Regions from separate parts of the Micromonospora sp. NPDC049529 genome, predicted to be linked through region 3. Evidence: riboswitches for the same ligand, from Rfam matches in the RefSeq annotation. Region 3 holds a riboswitch; each other region holds the start of a gene.
What was found. A riboswitch is a leader RNA that binds a small molecule or an ion and turns the genes downstream of it on or off. The one in region 3 is predicted to bind cyclic di-AMP.
Positions count from the first base shown of each region.

Region 1: another riboswitch for cyclic di-AMP. It lies ahead of ACZ6QQ_RS17835 (coiled-coil domain-containing protein); the one in region 3 lies ahead of ACZ6QQ_RS15260 (coiled-coil domain-containing protein).
Region 2: another riboswitch for cyclic di-AMP. It lies ahead of ACZ6QQ_RS00200 (C39 family peptidase); the one in region 3 lies ahead of ACZ6QQ_RS15260 (coiled-coil domain-containing protein).

Region 1 is NZ_JBVJHT010000009.1:295,105-301,668, reverse strand. It holds gene ACZ6QQ_RS17845 (TetR/AcrR family transcriptional regulator) at 1-380, shown strand, start outside; gene ACZ6QQ_RS17840 (hypothetical protein) at 661-1,608, shown strand; gene ACZ6QQ_RS17835 (coiled-coil domain-containing protein) at 1,772-2,845, opposite strand; cyclic di-AMP (ydaO/yuaA leader) riboswitch at 2,862-2,992, opposite strand; gene ACZ6QQ_RS17830 (cation diffusion facilitator family transporter) at 3,222-4,142, opposite strand; gene ACZ6QQ_RS17825 (ABC transporter permease) at 4,250-6,564, opposite strand, start outside.
Region 2 is NZ_JBVJHT010000001.1:39,223-45,786, reverse strand. It holds gene ACZ6QQ_RS00215 (serine hydrolase domain-containing protein) at 1-980, shown strand, start outside; gene ACZ6QQ_RS00210 (hypothetical protein) at 1,153-1,380, opposite strand; gene ACZ6QQ_RS00205 (hypothetical protein) at 1,377-1,538, opposite strand; gene ACZ6QQ_RS00200 (C39 family peptidase) at 1,660-2,505, opposite strand; cyclic di-AMP (ydaO/yuaA leader) riboswitch at 2,926-3,069, opposite strand; gene ACZ6QQ_RS00195 (YbhB/YbcL family Raf kinase inhibitor-like protein) at 3,787-4,326, shown strand; gene ACZ6QQ_RS00190 (class I SAM-dependent methyltransferase) at 4,399-5,127, opposite strand; gene ACZ6QQ_RS00185 (DUF6311 domain-containing protein) at 5,344-6,564, shown strand, end outside.
Region 3 is NZ_JBVJHT010000007.1:410,185-416,748, reverse strand. It holds gene ACZ6QQ_RS15280 (DUF1996 domain-containing protein) at 1-822, shown strand, start outside; gene ACZ6QQ_RS15275 (AI-2E family transporter) at 1,067-2,239, shown strand; gene ACZ6QQ_RS15270 (NADPH-dependent F420 reductase) at 2,268-2,900, opposite strand; gene ACZ6QQ_RS15265 (dienelactone hydrolase family protein) at 2,937-3,608, opposite strand; cyclic di-AMP (ydaO/yuaA leader) riboswitch at 4,128-4,257, shown strand; gene ACZ6QQ_RS15260 (coiled-coil domain-containing protein) at 4,261-5,298, shown strand; gene ACZ6QQ_RS15255 (glycoside hydrolase family 65 protein) at 5,326-6,564, opposite strand, start outside.

The DNA of each region.
Region 1 (6,564 bases), on a different contig from region 3:
ACTGGCAGCGGATGACCGGTCCGGGGCATCCGGCCGGTCTCGACGAGCTGGCCCGGTTGCTCGCCGAGTTCGTCCGCACCGCGGTCGGTCCCGCCCGGCCCCGTACGGTCGCCCGCCTCGCCCTCTGCCTCGACGCCGCGGTACGGACCGAGTTGCAGGCCGATCTCGGGCAGGGCAACGCGGAACTGGTCCGCTGGGGAGCGCCCTGGCTGCGTGCGGTCGGCTCACCCGACCCGGAACGGCACTGCCGGATGATGCTGGACCACATGGACGGTGTGATCATGCACCAGCTCGCCTTCCCCGACCCGGACTTCGACCCCACCCCCGGCCTGCGCCTCCTGCTCGGCGCGATCGCCACCGCGCCCCGTACCCCCGCCTGACCCGTTCCGGTCGCCGCCCGACCACCGCGTCCCGCCGGGCAGCGGCCCACCGCCACCGCCGGTACGGATCTTCCCGGTCGAGTTTCTGTTGCGCCGCCGCTCCCCACGGGTCTCCTGATCGGGAGGGCCGTTGGTCCTCCTCCCGGCCCGGCCGACCCCGGCCGACCCGGCCGAGCCCCGGTCGGCACCACCGACGGGGCGTCCAGGATCGGAACCCGAGCGAGCGGAGGAACCACCATGCCGGTTTCGAGGCCCGCCGGTCCGGTCGGTCCGGTGCACCATGCCTGACCTCCGGACGACCGGCCGCCACACCGCCGACCTCGCACCCGCCGACCTCGCCCTGATCGACCCCGCACCGGTCGCCCAAGAGCCGGTCGTCCAGGAGCCACTCGCCCACGAGCCGGTGCCCGGACGGGAGGCCGCCTTCCCCCGACAGCGAACCGGACACCACACCACCCCACCCGGCCGGCACCCCACTCCGCCGCCCCGAGCCACCGACCTCCACCGGCCCCGCCCGCTGCCCCCCGACCCGTCGAACCGTCCGCTGCCCCGCGCTGCTTCGAGCCGTCCGTTGCGGCCCGATCCGTCGAGCCGCCCGTTGCCCCGCGCTGCTTCGAGCCGCCCGCTGCGCCCCGATCCGTCGAACCGCCCGCTCCGGCCCGACCCGTCGAGCGGGCAGCCGGTCGTGGGTCGGCGCGGCGGTCACCGGCGCCCCGCCGGTCGCGCGGCGCGGTTCGGTCCGATCGTCGCGGTCGGTGTCGGCTGGCTGGTCGTGGTGCTCATCGCACCGCACCTCACCGTCGGGCCGGGCTGGCGGTCGTTCGCGCTCTTCTGCCACCTGACCTGTCTCGTGGTGGGCTTCGGGGCCGTACTCACCGTGGACTGGTTCAGTCTGCGTTGGCTTCTGCGCCGGGAACGGCTCGGCACCGTACTGGGCATGGCGAAGGGGGCGCACCAGTTGATCTGGCTCGGGCTGTTGGGCCTGGTCGCGAGCGGTGCACTACTGCGCCCGGACACCTCGTCCGGGCTGGTGCAGATCAAGTTGCTCGCCGTACTCGCGGTGGGGATCAACGGGCTGTTCCTGGGCCGCGTACGCGATCGCCTGGCCGGCCTCGGCGACGCCCCCGCCCCCTGGTACCGGCTACTCCCCGGCGCCCTCGCCGCGACGGTCTCCCAACTCGGCTGGTGGACCGCCACCCTCATCGGCTTCTGGAACTCCACCCCCTAACCCCGCGCCCCCACCACACCCCACGCCGCCGATCTAGGGCAGATGGGGGCTACTTGATCTCTGCGTACACGTATTTGCCCTAGATCGGCGGGGTGGGGGGCGGGGGGCGAGGGGCGAGGGGTGGGGGCGGGGTGGGGGCGGGGTGGGGGGCGCGGGGGAGGGGTTAGTTCATGGAGAGGTGGACGTGGTTGGTGTGGTCGCTGGAGGGGTCGCCGCCGCCGTTGTAGGCCTTCCAGCCGCTGCCGGGTAGCCAGATCTGCTTGAACCAGATCACGTAGAGCACACCGAGGCGGCTGGCGTTCTTGACGTAGTACGCCGCCAGGTTGTTGCCGTACGTCTTGTCACCGCCGGTGGCGACTCCGCCGAAGCCGCTCTTCTGCGCCGCGAAGTCACAGGCCCGGCCCTTCGGGTGCTCGCCCGAGCCGCCGCTGCGGAAACAGGAGACGAAGCGGGTGAAGCCGGCCGCCTTGGCCTGGTTCATCGCGTTGAGGGTGCGCGGGGTGATGCAACCGGTGGTGGTCGGGTCGTTGACGCTGCACGACTCCTTCGGCCACGAGCCGTCCGAGTTGCGGGGCGCCGGCTTGGCCGAGGGGGAGGTGGTGCTGGCGGTGACGCCGGGGCTGGAGCCGCCGCTGCCGGCCGCCGCCAACGCCCGTTCGGCCTGCTGCTTGCGCTTGGCCATGATGTCGAGCTGCTTGCGTTGCTCGCGTACCTCGTTGTCGATCGCGGCCTTGGCCCGGGCCTCCTGGTCCCGTACCGCGATCAGGTCGCGCAGTTGGCGGTCCTCGTTGGCGGCGACCGTGCCCAGGGACGAGGCGCGGTCCAGGAAGCCGTCCGGTGAGTCGCTGTTGAGCAGGGCGGTGAGGGGTCCCAGTCGGCCGGTGCGGTACGCCATGCCGGCGAGTTCACCGACGGTCTGGGACCGGGTGGCCAGTTCGGCCTCCAGGGTGACCAGGTGGGCGGCGAGTTGCTGCTGCCGCTTGGTGGAGTTCTCCAGTGCCGCCTGGGCGTCGAGGTAGCCCTTGGCCGCGACGTCGAGCTGCTCTCGCAGGCTGGCGCTGCCGCCCTCGTCGTCGGTGCCGCCGGGAGCGGCGCCGAGCACGCCGGGAGCGGCGGCGATCGGGGTGGGGGAGGCCACTGCGGCGGCACCGGGGGTGATCAGCCCGGCCAGCAGGGTGAGGGTGATCGCGATCGCGAACCGGGCCGCGCGCGGATAGCGGGGTCGTACGGGTGCCAACAATGGCATTCGGTGCACGTCCTTCCGTCAGCCGCCGACCGGGTTAGCTGACGGGTTCGGGACGGAAGATCCCTACCGCTGACGCGGATGCACCCCAATGACGCGATGGTTCCCCGGCTCGCACGTGCGATTAGGCGACGGTCACCGCAGGCGCCGGAGGGCGCCGCCCGGCGGAGACCGGAGCCGAGCCTACCGGCCGGGTCCAGTACGGACAGTGTTGGCTCGTCGAAGGATCAAAGCGAATCGAAGTGATATGCCGGATATAACCATAAAAGATCACCCGGTCGGGGGACAAAAATTAAGGACCAGGTAAGCGAAGAGTGGTCGCGTTGCGGTGCCCGGTAAGGGGCGATCGCCCCGGTGGCACCTAACTGGATCACCAGTCGGTGGGGCCGCAACCCTCGGTCGTGCTGCCCGGTTCGACCTGGAGGGTGGCGTGCGCGATGTCGAAGTCGTCGTGCAGCGCCCCACGGGCGGCGGCGAGCACCGCGCCGACCTCGGCGCCGGCCGACAGGGTGAGATGCGCCGAGGCGACCTCCATCCCCGAGGTGAGGGTCCAGACGTGCAGGTCGTGCACGTTGGCGACACCGGGTACGGCACAGAGTCGGGCCGCCACCGTGGGTACGTCGAGGTGCTCCGGCGCGGCCTGCACCAGGATCCGGATCGCGGCTCGGGCCAGTCGCCACGTCCGGGGCAGGATGAACACGCCGATCGCGACCGCGACCAGCGGGTCGGCCCACCACCAGCCGGTGTTCGCGATCACCAGGGCGGCGACGATGACCCCGGCCGAGCCGAGCATGTCGCCGAGTGCCTCCAGGTAGGCGCCGCGCAGGTTGATGCTCTCCCGCGCCCCGGTGCGCAGCAGCCCGAAGGCGACCAGGTTGGCCAGCAGGCCCACGATGGCGACCACCAGCACCGGCCCGGCCAGCACGGTCGGCGGGTGCTCCTGGCCGAACCGGCGGGCCGCCTCGACCAGCACGTAGATCGCGACGCCGAAGAGCAGCACCGCGTTGGCCAGTGCCGCGAGCACCTCCAGCCGGTAGAGGCCGAAGGTCCGCTGCGGGTCGTCGGCCGCCCGCCGGGTCGCGGTCATCGCGGCCAGCGCCATGCCGATCCCGAGTACGTCGGTGAACATGTGCCCGGCGTCGGAGAGCAGGGCGAGCGAGTCGGTGGTCAGCGCGGCGACCGCCTCGACGATCATGACGACGACGAGCAGACCGAAGGCGGACCAGAGCCGCCCCCGGTGCCGCTCGACGGCGCGCATCGCCTGCGCGCCGTGGTCATGACCAGCGCCCACGCACACACCCTCCGTCGCCCGTGCCGCTACGACCTAACATATGCTGATATCGCAATATGTGCCAGCAGGTTGGACCGGGTCGAACCGGACAGGCACCGGGTGGGTCCTCAGCCCTCGTTCGCCATCGCCGCCACGATCGGGGCCCGGCCGGCCCGACGGGCCGGCAGCAGCCCGGCCAGGACCGCCGCGCCGCAGGCCAGGCCCGCGCAGAGGGTCAACTGCCCCACCGGTACGACCGGCAGCCCGTGTCCGTAGCTGCTGATCAGCCCGAGCGCGGCGGTCCAGCCGACGCCCACCCCCAGGGCGATCCCGGCCAGCGCGCCGACCAGGGCGATCAGCGCCGCCTCGACCAGCAGCATCCGACCGAGCTGCCGCCGGGACAGCCCCAGTGCCCGGAGCGTGGCCGACTCCCGGGTGCGCTCGAAGACCGACAGCGAGAGCGTGTTGCTGATCCCGAAGAGCGCGATCAGCACCGACATGCCGAGCAGTGCGGCGAAGATGCCGAGCAACTCGTCCAGCGAGGCCGACAACGCGTCCGCCTGGTCGGCCGCGCTGCTCAGGCGGACCACCGGGTAGGCGCGCAGCAGCCCGTCGAGGGCCTGCCGGCCGGCTGCCGTACCGACGCCGGGGGCCAGGTCGATCAGCAACTGGTTCGGCCCGCCCGGCCCGTACGCTGTGGTGAACCGGCTCCAGTCGACCAGCGCCGCACCGCCGGTCGGGGCGTCGTCGTAGAGCGCGACCACCACCAACGATCCACCCGCGTCGGTGCCGCTCGGGTCGGCGGGCAGGCCGAGCGGGAACGGGTCACCCAGGCCGATGTCGCGGGCCTGCGCCACCCGCCGGCTCACCGCCACCGTGCCCGGCCCCAGCTCGGCCAGGTCCCCCTCGGTCACCTCGGGGCGGATCGGCCCACGCAACTGCTCCGGCGGCACCGACCAGACCCGAACCTGCGGGTCCGCCGGAGCCGGTGCCAGCCGCACCTCGGCCACCGTCGCGAACGCCGGGTCGGCCCGGAGTACGCCGGCCAGCTCCGCCGGCAGCGCGCCCCGGGTCACTCCCGGCGTGCCGTCGATCCGGGCCCGGTCCAGCACGAAGTCCACCGGGAAGTTCTCGGTCAGCTCCCGCCCGGTCTGGTCCCGCGCGGTCTCCAGCAGCACCGCGAACATCGACATCAGTGCCACCCCGACGGTCAGCGCCATGGTGGTCGCGGCGGCCCGGCGCGGGTTGCGCCGCGCGTTCGCCACCGCCAGCCGGGCCACCGGTCCGAACAGCCGGGCCGGCAGCCACCCCAGTACGCCGACCGCGCGCGGGACCAGCAGCGGCGCCGCCACCACCGTCCCGAGGAAGACGATCATCCCGCCGCCGAGCACCAGCGGCAGCCCCGGAAAGGCCAGCGGCACCCCGACCACGATCGCCAGCAGACCCGCCCCGGCCAGCCCGGCGGCGACCAGCAGCCGGACCCGGACCGGGCGACCGGTCGACCCGGCCAACTCGGCGGAGGCGCTGCCGTGCAGCGCGGCCAGCGGCGGCACCCGCCCCGCGCCCAGCGCCGGTACGAGCGCCGCCAGCACCGCCACCAGCGTGCCGAAGCCGATCGCCACCGCCACGGTCGGCCAGCGCACCACCGGCGCGTGCAGCGGGATGTCGGTGGCGACGAGTTCCCGCCCCCAGATCAGCCCGTAGCCGACCAGCAGGCTCATCGCCAGCCCGCCCAACGAGGCCAGTACGCCCAGCGCCAGCGCCTCCAGCAGCACCGCGATCCCGACCTGCCGGCGGGAGGCGCCGACGCAGCGCAGCAGGCTCAGCTCGCGTACCCGCTGGGCGGCCAGGATGGCGAAGGTGTTGTAGATGACGAACGCCGACACGGTCAGCGAGACCAGCCCGAATCCGATCAGCACGGCGAGGAAGCCGTCGACGTACTTGCCGGCCTGCTCGGCGAGCTGCCGTCGGAGCGTGTCGCCGGTGGACACCACCAGGCGTGGATCGCCGGTCACCTCGGCCACCCGGTCGGCCAGCGTCTCCGGGTCGACGCCCGGCGCGGCCCGGATCACCACCTGGGCGTACCGCTCGGTGCCGGTGAGCAGGGTCAGGTCGCCTCCGGTCAGGGCGGCCACCGGTGAGCCGCCGAAGAGCCGGTTCACGCCGAGGTCGAGCACCCCGACCAGGGTCAGCCGGTGCTGGGCGCCGGCCTGGTCGAGCAGGGTCACCGGGGCGCCGAGCGCGTAGCCGGTGCCGGCCACCGTGGTCTTGTCCACCGCGACCTCACCGGCCGTGCGGGGCAGCCGCCCGGCCGCCACGTCGTACGGGGCGAGCGACGCCACACCGGGCACCGAGAGTCCGTAGCCGACGTGCCCCTGCTGGGTCAGCAGCCGGCCGTCCCGGTCGAGCAGCCCCAACCAGGCGATCACCCGGCCGTCCACCT
Region 2 (6,564 bases), on a different contig from region 3:
TGATGCTGGTCGAGGACGGCCGACTGCGGCTGGACGAGCCGGTCGATCGGCTGTTACCGGAGCTGGCCGACCGTCGGGTGCTCAAGCAGGTCGACGGGCCGCTCGACGAGACCGTCCCGGCCAACCGTCCGATCCTGGTGGAGGACCTGCTGACCTTCCGTCTCGGGTTCGGGACGATCATCGAGCCGACCTTCGACCCGCCGTTTCCGATCAACAAGGCCGTGCACGAGCTGCAACTGGTGCTCGGCGCGCCGGATCCGCGTACGCCGCACGATCCGGACGAGTGGATCAAGCGGTTCGGGTCGTTGCCGCTGATGTACCAGCCCGGTGAGCGCTGGCAGTACAACGTCGGCACGCTCGTGCTCGGTGTGCTGGTCGCACGGGCTGCCGGACAGCCGCTCGGGGATTTTTTCCGGGCCCGGATCTTCGAGCCGCTCGGCATGACCGAGACCGGCTTCTGGCTGCCCGCCGACTACACCAGGCGGCTGCCGAGCTTCTACATGACCGACTTCCAGACCGGGAAGATGGAACTGCGTACGGTCTCCACCCCGAGCGAGTGGACCAGCCCGCCGGCCTTCCCGTCCGGCTCCGGCGGCCTGCTGTCGACCGCCGACGACTTCCTGAGCTTCGCTCGGCTGCTGCTGGCGAAGGGGGTGCACCGGGGCGAGCGGCTGCTGTCGGAGGAGTCGGTCGAGCTGATGACGACCAACCAGCTGACCCCGGCCGAGATCTCCGGCGGCGGGATGATCCTCGGCGGCCGTGGCTGGGGACTCGGCATGGCCGTCGCGGTCGAGCCGGACGAGGTGTCGCCCGTGCCGGGCCGCTACGGCTGGGACGGCGGCTACGGCACCACCTGGTTCAACGACCCCCACCACGGGCTGGTCGCCATGGCCCTGACCCAGACCGGCGACTTCCTCTGGAACGGCGCGACCGACGAGTTCGCCAGGCTCGCGATCGCAGCGGCAGGGGCCGGCCGTTGAGTCAGGGGGTCGACCGTGCCGGTCGCGGCTCGTTGCATGACCGTCTGGCGAGCGCGGAGGATTGGGATTCCTCCGACGTGAACGAACGCATCGCTTCCGAATGTGGCCTGGGCAGCGAAGCCGTCCGGCCAGCGGACAGCGAGTCTGACCCGGGACGCGATGGCGTCGAGTCCTAGCTGACCGACCGGAGGGTTGGCGGGACCGGGTTGCCGACCGGATACTCCGGGTTGCGGCCGGCGCGTACCTCCTGCGCCCAGCGCAGTTGGGCGCAGCCGTCCGGGGTGCAGCAGGCGCAGGTGCCGGGGGCGTAGGACGTACCCCGGCCCTCGTGCTGTGCGAGCGTCATCGCCGCCGCCTCCCAGATCCCGGCCCGGGTCAGCGGTTCGTCGACGCGGCTCATCGGGCGAGCACCTGACCGGCCATGGCCACCACCTGGGCCTTTCGTTCGGAGGGTCGGCGCCCGGTGGCGGCCGACTCGGAGAAGTGACGGGGAGCGGAGCGGGCGACGGGGACTCGCTGGTCGTCGGTGTCCGCCCGATCGGCGAGGTCCATGGTCACGACAGGGACAACGCGCGCGTCCGTGGTTGGTTGTGGCAGGACGGCCACCGTCCCACTGGTACGGACGAACCCCGGGCACCCACCGCAACGGCGGGCACCCGGGGCCGGGGGGAGGGACAGGTCAGGCCGAGTAGCCCCGGGTGGCCATCCAGTTGGCCAGGTCGATCGTGGTCATCCAGTAGGAGCTGACCCCGTTGACGAACGCCGGGTCCGCGATCTGCACGGTCCGTCCGCTGTCGCGGTAGCCGACCACCGTGAGGTAGTGACCCCCGTCGTACGCGTGCCAGCCGCCGTCGACGTCGGTCGCCGAACCGACGATGTTCGCGACGACCGCGTACCCGTTGCTGACCGCGTGGACGACGTCCGCCTGGAGCTGGTCCATCTGGGCCGGGGACGGGGCCCCGGGGATGGCGGTGGTCCGGTAGAAGTCGGTCTTGGCCAGGGCGTTCAGCCCGCGGGTGGTGTCCTCGGCGGAGTTGGTGCCGTTGACCGTGGTGCCGAGCGCGGCGGCGACCTCGTCCTGACTCGGCTGGCGGTCGCGGGCGGTCAGGGCGATCCGGGTGGCTGCCGGGCCGCAGTACCAGCCGTTGATCTGCGCCTCGTAGTCGTAGTCGAGCACCTTCGAGGCGGGCGGGGCGACCTTCTTGGCCGCCTTGGCCGGCGTCGCCGCGGCCTTGGTGGTGGCGGGCGGGGCCGACGACGGCGCCGTCGGTGCCGTCGACGAGGCGCTCGGGGTCGGGGCGGCCGGGGTGGGTGTGACCAGGCTGGGCGCGACCTCGGCGCCGGCCTGGCCACCGAGCCTCTCGGCGACCGCGATGGTGTCGGGGTTGGTCGACGCGGCCGAGCTGCCGCCCTGGGTGAGCATGATGCCGGTGGTGAGACCCACGGCGAGAACGGCGGCGGATACGACACCGGCCCGGTACGGGCTGGCGGTCACGACGCGTCGGAGTTGCTGACGATGCTTCATATAAATCCTCCGCAGATGTGCCGATCTGCGATCGGGGGCACATGAATCGGGATGGCGATCTGTCTCTGCCGGGGGCCGGGTTACGTGCCGTCGTACGCGCTGTCGGCGGGGCGGATTCACCGCCGGCCGTCGGGTCCGGATCGGGGCGTGCGGAACCGCCACCGCCAAGCGGTGGAATGCGTTACCGGATGAACGGCGCCGGCAGAAATACCGCCGGGCGGTTCTGTGCCAATCACCTACCGGTCACGCGCGTCCTCGCGCCACCGACCGCGTACGCGTTCACGCGTCGTCGGTCGTGGGAAGGCCTAGTGGGCTACCTTCGCGGGCTGCACCGCGATGCGGGCGAGCCGGGGCAGGTGGCGGAACTGGCCGGGGGGATCGAGGGTCGGGCCACGGCAGGTACGGCGCTGCACGAGCATGTTCTCCTTCCGATACCGCCTACCGGGTTAGCTGACGGATTCGGGCGGGAAGCACGCCCTACCACGAACCAATGGTTCGCGGATTCACCCCATAACTACTGTGGGTCCCCGGCTCGTTGCATTCACGACTCAGCGGGCCTGTTCCGGTGTCACCCGCGGTGACTAAGGGCCGGACCAGACGGGCTGACGTTACTGGGCCGCTTCCGCTCCTGCCAACCCCAGTTGGCCTGCTTAAACCGTGACCCACGCCGCTTCTTTCCGGCGTACCGACACCTGTTTTGTGATCACGGAGAGTGGTTATTGCCGTAGTGACCAGTTTCGTGGTCGGGGGCGTACCGGCTTATGTCGTACACGTCGAGGGTGTCGGGTTTGCCGGTGCGGCGACCATCTCCACCCGGTGTCCGGATCAGATAATTGTCCGTTGGGCCCACCCGGGCCGGTCCCCTCGTCGCTGCTGCTCGGCCCGCAGTCCCACCACCTCGGTCGACCGGCGCCCGGAGCCCGGTGCGGTCGATCGGCCGATCGCCGGTGCGGCCCGCCCCGCGACCGCGTCGATGGGCAACGGTGTTCGCCACCGGCTGGGGCTCCGACGAAAGCCGCCCGACCGCGCCACCGGAACTCTCCCGAAATGGCGGTGTAATCGGCCGGAGTCGATCAACAAGTGCGACCGGGAAAACGCGGATCCCCAGGATTGCGGCACAAGATGACCGCCGGTGGTGGGCGGGCCGTTTTTCCCCATTCCCGAACCGATCACCGGAACTGTTCCGCCACCCGTACGGATGTTTCGCCTACCGGCGGCGGTAGGTCGGGTCAGACAGGGTACAAAGACACTGAGTCACCCGATCTCTGGAAGGACCTTCCGATGAACCTTGAGCGACCGATCGCACCGGACCCGTACGACCTGCTGCCGCCGGTGCCGGCGTTCACCCTGACCAGTGACGACGTACGCGACGGCGAACCGCTGGGCACCGAGTTCGTCCACTCCAGCCTGGGCGGCGGCGACCTGTCGCCGCACCTCGCCTGGTCCGGGTTCCCGGACGGGACGCGCAGCTTCGCGATCACCTGCTACGACCCGGACGCGCCCACCACGAGCGGCTTCTGGCACTGGATCCTGGTCAACGTCCCGGTGTCGGTCACCCAACTGCCCCGGGGCGCGGGCAAGGCCGGGTCCGTCGAGGGTGGGGCGTTCGCCGTCCGCAACGACTACGGCACCCAGGAGTACGGCGGTGCCGCGCCGCCGGCCGGCGACCACGTGCACCGGTACCTCTTCGCCGTACACGCCCTCGACGTGGAGCAGCTCGACCTCACGCCGGACGCCAGCCCGGCGTACGTCGGCTTCAACCTGACCTTCCACACCCTGGCGCGGGCGGTAATCCGGCCCACGTACCAGGTCGAGGGCTGAGCGGACCGGAGTAAGTGGACGGCCGACACCGGGGACGGGTTGAACGGTGTCGGTCGTCGCTCTCCCGGTCGGTCAGGCCTGCGCCGCGCCGGGCACCCGGGCGACGGCGAAGACCGACTGTCCGAACGGGGGCCGCACGATCTGCTCGGCCGCCTTGGTCACCGGCAGCACCAGGCTGTCGTAGACCTTCACCATCGGGCCTTCCTTCGGCATCAGCCGGAACACGTTCGTCGCCATGTAGTAGCCGATGAGGCCGAGGGCGTTCGCGTAGTGCAGCCGCTCCACGGTCAGCCCCGCATCGGTCAGCGCGGCCCGCATCGTCTTCTTGGTGTAGCGCCGTACGTGCCCGGTGGCGATGTCCGCCGGACCCATGGCGAACTCGAACGCCGGCACGATCAGCACGATCGCACCGCCGGGACGCACCAGGTCCCGCATGCCGCGCAGCGCCCCGACGTGGTCCTCGATGTGTTCGAGCACGTTGTACGAGACCGCCGCGCTGTACTCGCCCTGCTCCGGCTCCGGTTGCGGCAGCAGCATCTGCCGTACCTCGACGTTGGACTCGCCGGCGAGTCGCTCCTTCAGTGCCACCAGCCGATCGGGGTCGGCCTCGGTGGCGGTGAACCTGGGGAAGTGCGGCGCCCACTCAAGCACGTAGTCACCGAGGCCACTGCCGATCTCGATCGGGTTGTCCCCCAGGTACGGCAGCGCCAGCTCAACAAACCATCGGCGGTGGTTCACGGCGGTCGCGAGACCCTCGAGTACCTCGGACTGAACTCGCTGATCCCCAGTGATTTCTGCCATGCGTCGATTCCTCGCGATCTGAAACTCGACCTGCACCCTGGACCGACAGAGTGAACCATCTACGACGACCGTAGGGAAATTGAGGCATCGGCGTGGCACGAACGGATTGTTCGGTTGATCCGTCCCGTCCGGCTTCCGGACGTTCAGGCACAGAGCGCGCTGATGCCCGTGATCGAGCCCGGCCCTCCGGTACCCTCCGATACTCTCCGAACAGATATGACTACCTCTCGTCCGGACACCGCCGACCTACCGAAGGAGCCCGCACCGGAACCGCCCCCGGCACCCATGATTCCGCGCCCGCCCCGGCGCGGTCCACTGCCGGACATCGCCGCGGTGCTGAGCTACTTCGGACTGGCCGTCTGGATCACCTCCGGGCTCTGGCTCCGGCCCCGGTCCGGGATCCGAGACAACGAAGCCGACCAGGCGTTCTTCGAGTGGATGATGGCCCACGGCGCGCGGGTGCTGACCCGGCTCGACTACCCCTTCCTCTCCGACCGGATGAACGTGCCCGACGGCGTCAACATCATGGCGAACACCTCCGTACTCGGCGTCTCGCTGCCGCTGACCCCGGTGACGCTGCTGTGGGGGCCACGGGCCGCCTTTGTTGTCTTCCTCACAGGAGCACTCGCCGCCACCGGGGTCTGCTGGTACCTCGTCCTCTCCCGGCACCTCGTGCACAGCCGTACGGCCGCCTGGGTCGGCGCCCTGTTCTGCGCGTACGCCCCGGCGATGGTGTCGCACGCGAACGGTCACCCGAACATCGTCGGCCAGTTTCTCGTACCGCTGATCGTCTGGCGGGTGCTGCGGCTGCGCCAGCCCGGCCGTTGGGTCCGCAACGGGGTGCTGCTCGGCCTCCTGATCCTCTGGCAGGGCTTCATCAACCTGGAGATCCTGTTGATGACCGCCGTCGGGCTCGGGATCGTGCTGGCCGTCATGGTCGTCCGGCGCCCCGGACTGCGGCGCGACGCGAGGGCGTTCCTGGCCGGACTCGGCGTCGCCGCTTCGGTGGCGGTGCTGCTGCTCGGCTACCCGCTCTACGTACAGCTCTTCGGGCCGCAGGCGTACTCCGGGCTGTCCCGGACGATCCGCGCGTACGGCGCCGACCTCGCCTCCTTCGTGACCTTCTCCGGGCAGTCGCTCGCCGGTGACCCGGCCACCGCCCAACCCCTGGCACAGAACCCGAGCGAGCAGAACGCGTTCTTCGGCTGGCCGCTGGTCGTACTCGTGGTGGCCCTGGTCTGGTGGATGCGGCGCCGCGCGGTGGTGCTCGGTCTGGCCGCCGCGGGTCTGATCTTCGCGATCATGTCGCTCGGCCCACGGGTCCGCTGGCACGGTCGCAACACCGGCATAGCGGCGCCCTGGGCGGTGCTCGGGGACGTCCCGCTGCTCGACTCGGCGGTGCCGACCCGGTGGGCGCTGGCGCTCGCCCCGATCATC
Region 3 (6,564 bases):
CTGGGCGGCTACCTCACCGCCGCCGTGTCGAGGGCCGACGCGGCCGCCGAGCCCGGCGCCCAGGTGGTACGGGTGTCGGAGTTCCTCGCCGACTGCCCGTTCAGCCACCGGCTGCCGGACGACCCGATCGTCTTCCCGGGCCTGCCCGGTGCCTCCCACATGCACAGCTTCTTCGGCAGCGAGGCCACGAACGCGCACACCGAGCTGCCCGACCTGCTCAACGCGAACAGCAACTGCAACCCGGCGGTGGACAAGTCGTCGTACTGGGTGCCGACCCTCTACGTCAGTGACCAGCCGGTCGAGCCGGAGATCACCACGTTCTACTACCTCGGCGAGGGCGTACGCGACGACGTGATCGCCCGGATCCAGCCGCTGCCGCTCGGCCTGCGGATCGTGGCCGGGAACGCCCGGGCGACCGCCCCGGACGAGACCACCAACTCCCGCTGGTCCTGCCTGCACCATGGCGAGGTCGGCGCCTCGAAGGACTTCGTGAACTGTCCGGCCGGCAGCATGATCGAGTCGTACCTGGACTTCCCACAGTGCTGGAACGGGGTCGACCTCGACTCGCCCGACCACAAGAGCCACATGGCGTACCCGGTCGCCGGTGACTGCCCGAGCACCCACCCGGTGCCCGTACCGAAGCTGCGTCAGGTGCTGCGCTACCCGGCCAACGGTGACCCGGCCCGCTTCCGGCTCGCCTCCGGCGCCGGCTACACGATGCACGGGGACTTCTTCAACGCCTGGCCCGAGGACGAGATGGCCCGGCGGGTGCAGGACTGCATCCGACCGATCATCAAGTGCGGCGCCGACGGCCGACCCTGACCCCGATCCGGATGGGGCTTCCGCTGGCCGGGAGCCCCATCCGTCTGTCCCCGCCCGGGACAGCCAGCGGTCCCCGCGCGGGACCGCGAGCGAAATTCAGCACAGAAGACGGATTTAACGGCTCATCGCGTAAGCTTTTGGACAGCCCGCCCAGACGTGTCGACTCACCCCCGACCGGGTAATGCCTCTCCGCCTACATCGAGAGGGGTCACCGTGATTGTGGCGACTGAGCGGGGGGCCGACCATGTCTGACGGCACGGCGGCACCCGACCCGGACGCCGTCGGGGCGAACCCGGCCGCACCGGACCGACCGGAGCCGGTCCACGGCCGGCTGGAGCGGATCCAGGGCGCCCAGGAACGGGTGCACAGCACCTGGGACAGTCTGCCCTGGTTCCTGCGCTGGTCGGTGGTGTGGAGCGCCTGCCTGCTGGTCATCGCCGCCGGGATCTACCTGCTCGCCACGGTCGCCGCCCGGCTCGCGCCGCTGACCATCGCGCTCGCCGCCACCTTCTTCCTGGCCGCGATGCTCGACCCGCTGGCCGTACGCCTGCGTCGGTTGCGGCTGCCCCCGGCGCTGGCCGCGCTGGTCTCGCTCTTCCTGCTCCTGGCCGTGATCGGCGGGGCCGCGTACCTGGTCTGGACGCTGACCGCGGACCAGTTCTCCAGCCTGAGCAAGCAACTGGACGAGGGGCTGGACCGCACCCGCGACTTCATCACCGGCTCGCTGCCGGTCAGCCCCGAGCAACTGGACAGGTGGACCAAGCAGGCCACCGACGGCCTGCGCAGGTCGACCCCGGACCCGGTCGCCGGGGCGCGTACGGCAGCCGAGGTGGCCGGTGCCGTACTGCTGATCTTCGTACTGCTGTTCTTCCTGCTCAAGGATGGTCGCCCGATGTGGCGCTGGGTGCTGGTCCGGGTCTCCGACCGGTCCCGACCGGCGTTCGTCCAGGCGGGTCGCAACGGCTGGCACACGCTCAGCGCGTACACCCGGGGCACGGTGGCGATCGCGGCGATCGACGCCGTCGGGATCGGTCTGGCGCTGGTCCTGCTCGGGGTGCCGCTCGCGTTTCCGCTGGCCGTGGTCACCTTCCTGGGCGGCTTCATCCCGATCATCGGCGCCACCGTCGCCGGCAGTGTCGCGGTGCTGGTGGCGCTCGCGGCGAAGGGTCCGACCACCGCACTGCTCGTCCTGCTGGCGGTCATCGCCGTGCAGCAGACCGAGGGCAACCTGCTCGAACCACTGATCATGAAACGGCAGGTACGCCTGCACCCGGTGGTGATCCTGGTGGCGGTGACCGCCGGCACGCTCTTCGGCGGGATCGCCGGTGCCTTCGTGGCCGTACCGGTGACCGCCGTGGTCTACCGGGTGGTCGACACCGTCACCGCGCTGCGGCAGGGTCGGGAGGTCCCGTCCTGACCCTGCCGCTGCGGGTGGGAGTTGACGGTCACGAACCCTGACGGATGGCCTCGACCAGTTCGTCGGCGGTGAAGTCGGCCTCGTACGTGATGCCGCCCGGTTGCTGCATCCGGCCTCCCTCGGCGAGATCACCGGCGTCCACCGGTTGGAAGCCGAGTTCCTCGATCAGGTCGGCGACGGCCCGTTTGGCCTTCGGGTCGTCGCCGGACATCGGGATGCCGTAGCGCTCCTGGGCCGAGGACTGGCGGGCGTGGTCGCGCATGTTCTCGGCGTGCAGGGTGTTGAACGCCTTGACCACGCTCGCGCCCCGGAGGTGCTGCTGCACCATCTCGCTGGAGGTGGTCCTGTCCTGGTCCAGTTCCGGGTATTCCCCGTCCCGCTCCGGGGTGTAGTTCCCGGTGTCCATGACGGGTTTGCCCTTCAGTTCCGCCGTGGGCAGTTCGTCGTACCGGCCGAACGGCACGGCGACGATCACGATGTCACCGAACCGGGCCGCCTCCGACGGGGTGACCGCGTGCGTCCGGTGTCCGAGTTCGCCCACCAGACCCTGGAGATTCTGCGGACCGCTCGCGTTCGCGATGGCAATCTCGTGGCCGGCCGCGGCGAGTCGGCGGGCGAGCGTTCCGCCGACGTGTCCGGCGCCGATGATTCCGATGTGCATGCCAGTGGTTACCCGCCGGCTGCGACAACGAACGGGTCAGGGGGCGGCACCGAAGCTGGGCAGGCGCTCGGCGAACCAGCCGGCGGCCTGGTCGGACACCTGCTCCAGCGCGCCGGGCTCGGGGAACAGGTGGGTGGCGTCCGGAATGATCCGCAGTTCCACCTCGCCGCCGAGCGCGTCCCGGGCCTGCTGGTTGAACTGGATCACCTGTTCGTCCCGGCCGCCGACCAGCAGCAACGTGGCCGCCCGTACGCGGGCAAGGGCCGGACCCGCCAGGTCCGCGCGGCCGCCGCGGGAAACGACCGCCGGTACGTGCTCCGGCCGCTCGGCCGCGGCTACCAGGGCTGCCGCCGCACCCGTGCTCGCGCCGAACAGCCCGACCGGTAGGGCCGCCGTGTCGGGTTCGGCGCGCAGCCAGTCGATCGCGCCGACCAGCCGGCCGGCGAGCATCGGGATGTCGAAGCGCAGCTCGGCGGTCTCCTCGTCGGCCTGCGCCTCCTCGGGCGTGAGCAGGTCGACCAGTACGGTCGCGAGGGCGCGCTGGTTGAGCACCCGGGCGACGGCGATGTTGCGTGGGCTGCGCCGGGAACTGCCGCTGCCGTGCGCGAACAGCACCACCCCGACCGTTCCCTCGGTGGGGGTGACCAGGTCGGCGGTGAGCTGCACCTCCCCGGCCCAGATGGTGGTCTCGGTCGTCAGTGTGTCCACCCGCTGTCCGGTACCCGCGTACGGGTGGAACAACCGGCCGTCGGGCCGGCAATCACCGTTTGCCGCCTTCCCGGTCGGGAAGGCGAACCGGGTCAGGCAGGAAGACCACGGCGGAGCCGGTAGCGGCCCGCGCTGAGGCGATCGTGAGGATGCCATGACCCACCACAAATCCGCCAGGTCAGAGTCCGGTCGAGCCGGCACCAGTCCGCCACGGGACAAACGGGACAAGCGCGAGGGCGCGCGGCGGGACTGGGCGGACGAGGCGGCACAGGCACGGGCCTCGGACGATCCCCGACGGGTGACACCGCACGACCCGAGCGGCGTTCCCTCCACGGGGGACCGCCGCTAGCGGGTCGGTGCCGGCGATCCCCGGTGGGCCTCCGTCGAGGCCCACCGGGGCATCCGCGCGCTTAGCAGGAGAAATCCCCCGTGGCGACCCTAGATTCGGCCACAATAAGTCCATCTGATCCGGTATTGTCACCATCGGATCCGACCCGGTGGTACCCCCTCTGCTGTCGGCGACGACCGCCGCCCAATCGCCACAGGCGAACCGGGGAACCAGGTAGTCGGGGTGAGTCCGCACACGCGGTAGGGGTAGTTCCGGCCCGAACCCGTCAGCTAACCCGGTCGGCGGCCGACGGGAGGAACGTGCATGACGAGACCTAGGCGTCAGCGGTTCTCGCTGGCCCTGACCCTGCTCACCGTCGCGAGCATGCTGGTGTCCGGCGCACCGGTCGCGGCCGGGCCCGCAGCGGCCGCACCCTCGTCGCCGGTCACGACCGGAGACGAGGGCGGCAACCCCCTCTTACGCGACGTACTCGAATCGACCGGGCGTGGATACGCCGCCGCGACCGTGGCGGTCGAGAACGCCCGCAAACACCAGGTGGCGCTCGCCGACGAACTGCGGCAGATCGAGACCGAACTCGACCAGCTCACCCCCGAGGTCGGTGAGGTCGCGGTGAACGCGTACCGAATCGGCCGGATCGGGCCGCTGAGCGCACTGCTCGGCAGCGCCTCGCCCGACGACTTCATGAAACGGGCCGAGGGACTCGACCTGATAGCGCAACGGGACAACAGCAAACTGCGCCAGTTGCACGAGGCCCGCAACCGGGCCAGTCGGGCGAAGGCGGCGGCCGACGCCGCGGTGGAGGAGGAGCAGCGGCAACTCGCCGTGATGGCCAAGCAGAAGGAGGCGGCGGAACGCGCCCTCTCCCTGGTCGGCGGAGCGGCCACCGAGGGTTTCGTGAACACCAGCTCACCGGTGGCGCAACCCGCGCCGCGCAGCAAGGACGGCTCCTGGCCGGCACAGTCCTGCGCCCGCGACGACCCGACCACCAGCGGCTGTCTCACCCCGCGCACCCTGCACGCGCTGAACGAGACCAAACGGCTCGGCTTCACCCGGTACGTCTCCTGCTACCGCAGCGGCGGGCCGTTCGAACACCCGAAGGGCCGGGCCTGCGACTTCTCCGCGCAACCCGGCGGCTTCGGCGGGGACGCCACCGGCGGCGACAAGACGTACGGCAACAACCTGGCCGCGTTCCTGGTCCGCAACGCCGACAAGCTGGGCATCCTGTACGTCATCTGGTACCGGCAGATCTGGTTCCCGGCCACCGGCTGGAAGGCGTACAACTCCGCGAAGGGCGACCCGTCCAGCGACCACACCAACCACGTACACCTGTCCCTGCTCTGACCGGCGCGACCGGCTCAGCGGCCGGTGTCAGTTGCCGGGATCCCTCGGTGCCACCTCGTTCTTGGTCGTCGGAGCCGCACCCGAGGTCTCGGCCACCGACGCGCGGCGGGCCGGAGCCCGACCCGGCGGCTGCTGCGGGGCCGGACCGACCGGATGCGGCTCCGGATTCGGCAGGACCACCGGTTCGTCGCAGGTCACCTCGACCTTCTCCCCGTGGTGGAACAGTTGCACCGAACCGCTCCGGTCCCCGTTGCGCAGGGCGTACGTGGTCTCCCGCTCGCGTACGTCGACCCGGAGCCGGTGCCCGTGCCAGACCAGCGAGAACTCCAACCGGTCGATCCGGTTCGGCAGCCGGGGCGCGAACGAGAGCACCTCCCCGTGGTCGCGCATCCCACCGAAGCCGGCGACCAGCGCGATCCACGCCCCGGCCAGCGAGGCGACGTGCACCCCGTCGCGGGTGTTCTGGTTCAGGTCGTGCAGGTCCATCAGCGCGGCCTCGCCCAGATAGTCGTGGGCCAGTTCGAGCTGCCCCACCTCGGCCGCGAGCACCGCCTGGGTGCAGGCCGACAACGACGAGTCGCGGACCGTACGCCGCTCGTAGTAGGCGAAGTTGCGGGCCTTCTCCTCCGGGGTGAACGCGTCCCCGCGCCAGTGCATCGCCAGCACCAGGTCGGCCTGCTTCACCACCTGCTTGCGGTACAGGTCGAAGTACGGGTAGTTCAGCAGCAGCGGGTACTTCTCCGGCGGGGTGCCGGCGAAGTCCCACTCCTGGAGCCGGGTGAAGCCCTCCACCTGCTGGTGTACGCCCAACTCCGGGTCGTACGGGATGTGCATGGCGTTCGCCGCGTCCCGCCACGCGGCGGTCTCCTCGTCGTCCACCCCCAGCCGCCAGGCGTGGTCGCTGTGCCTCGACACGGCGTCGGCGGCGGCGAGCAGGTTCCGCTGCGCCATCAGGTTGGTGTAGACGTTGTCGCTCTTCACCGCGGTGTACTCGTCCGGACCGGTCATCCCGTCCAGGTGGAACTTCCCGGCCCGGTCGTGGTGACCCAGCGACCGCCACAGCCGCGCGGTCTCGACCAGCAGTTCCAGCCCGATCTCGCGCTCGAAGTCCTGGTCGCCGGTGGCCTGCACGTAGCGGCGTACGGCGTCGGCGATGTCGGCCGCGATGTGGAACGCGGCCGTGCCGGCCGGCCAGTACGCCGAGCACTCCTGGCCCCGGATGGTCCGCCACGGGAACGCGGCCCCGTTCAGCCCGAGGGTACGGGC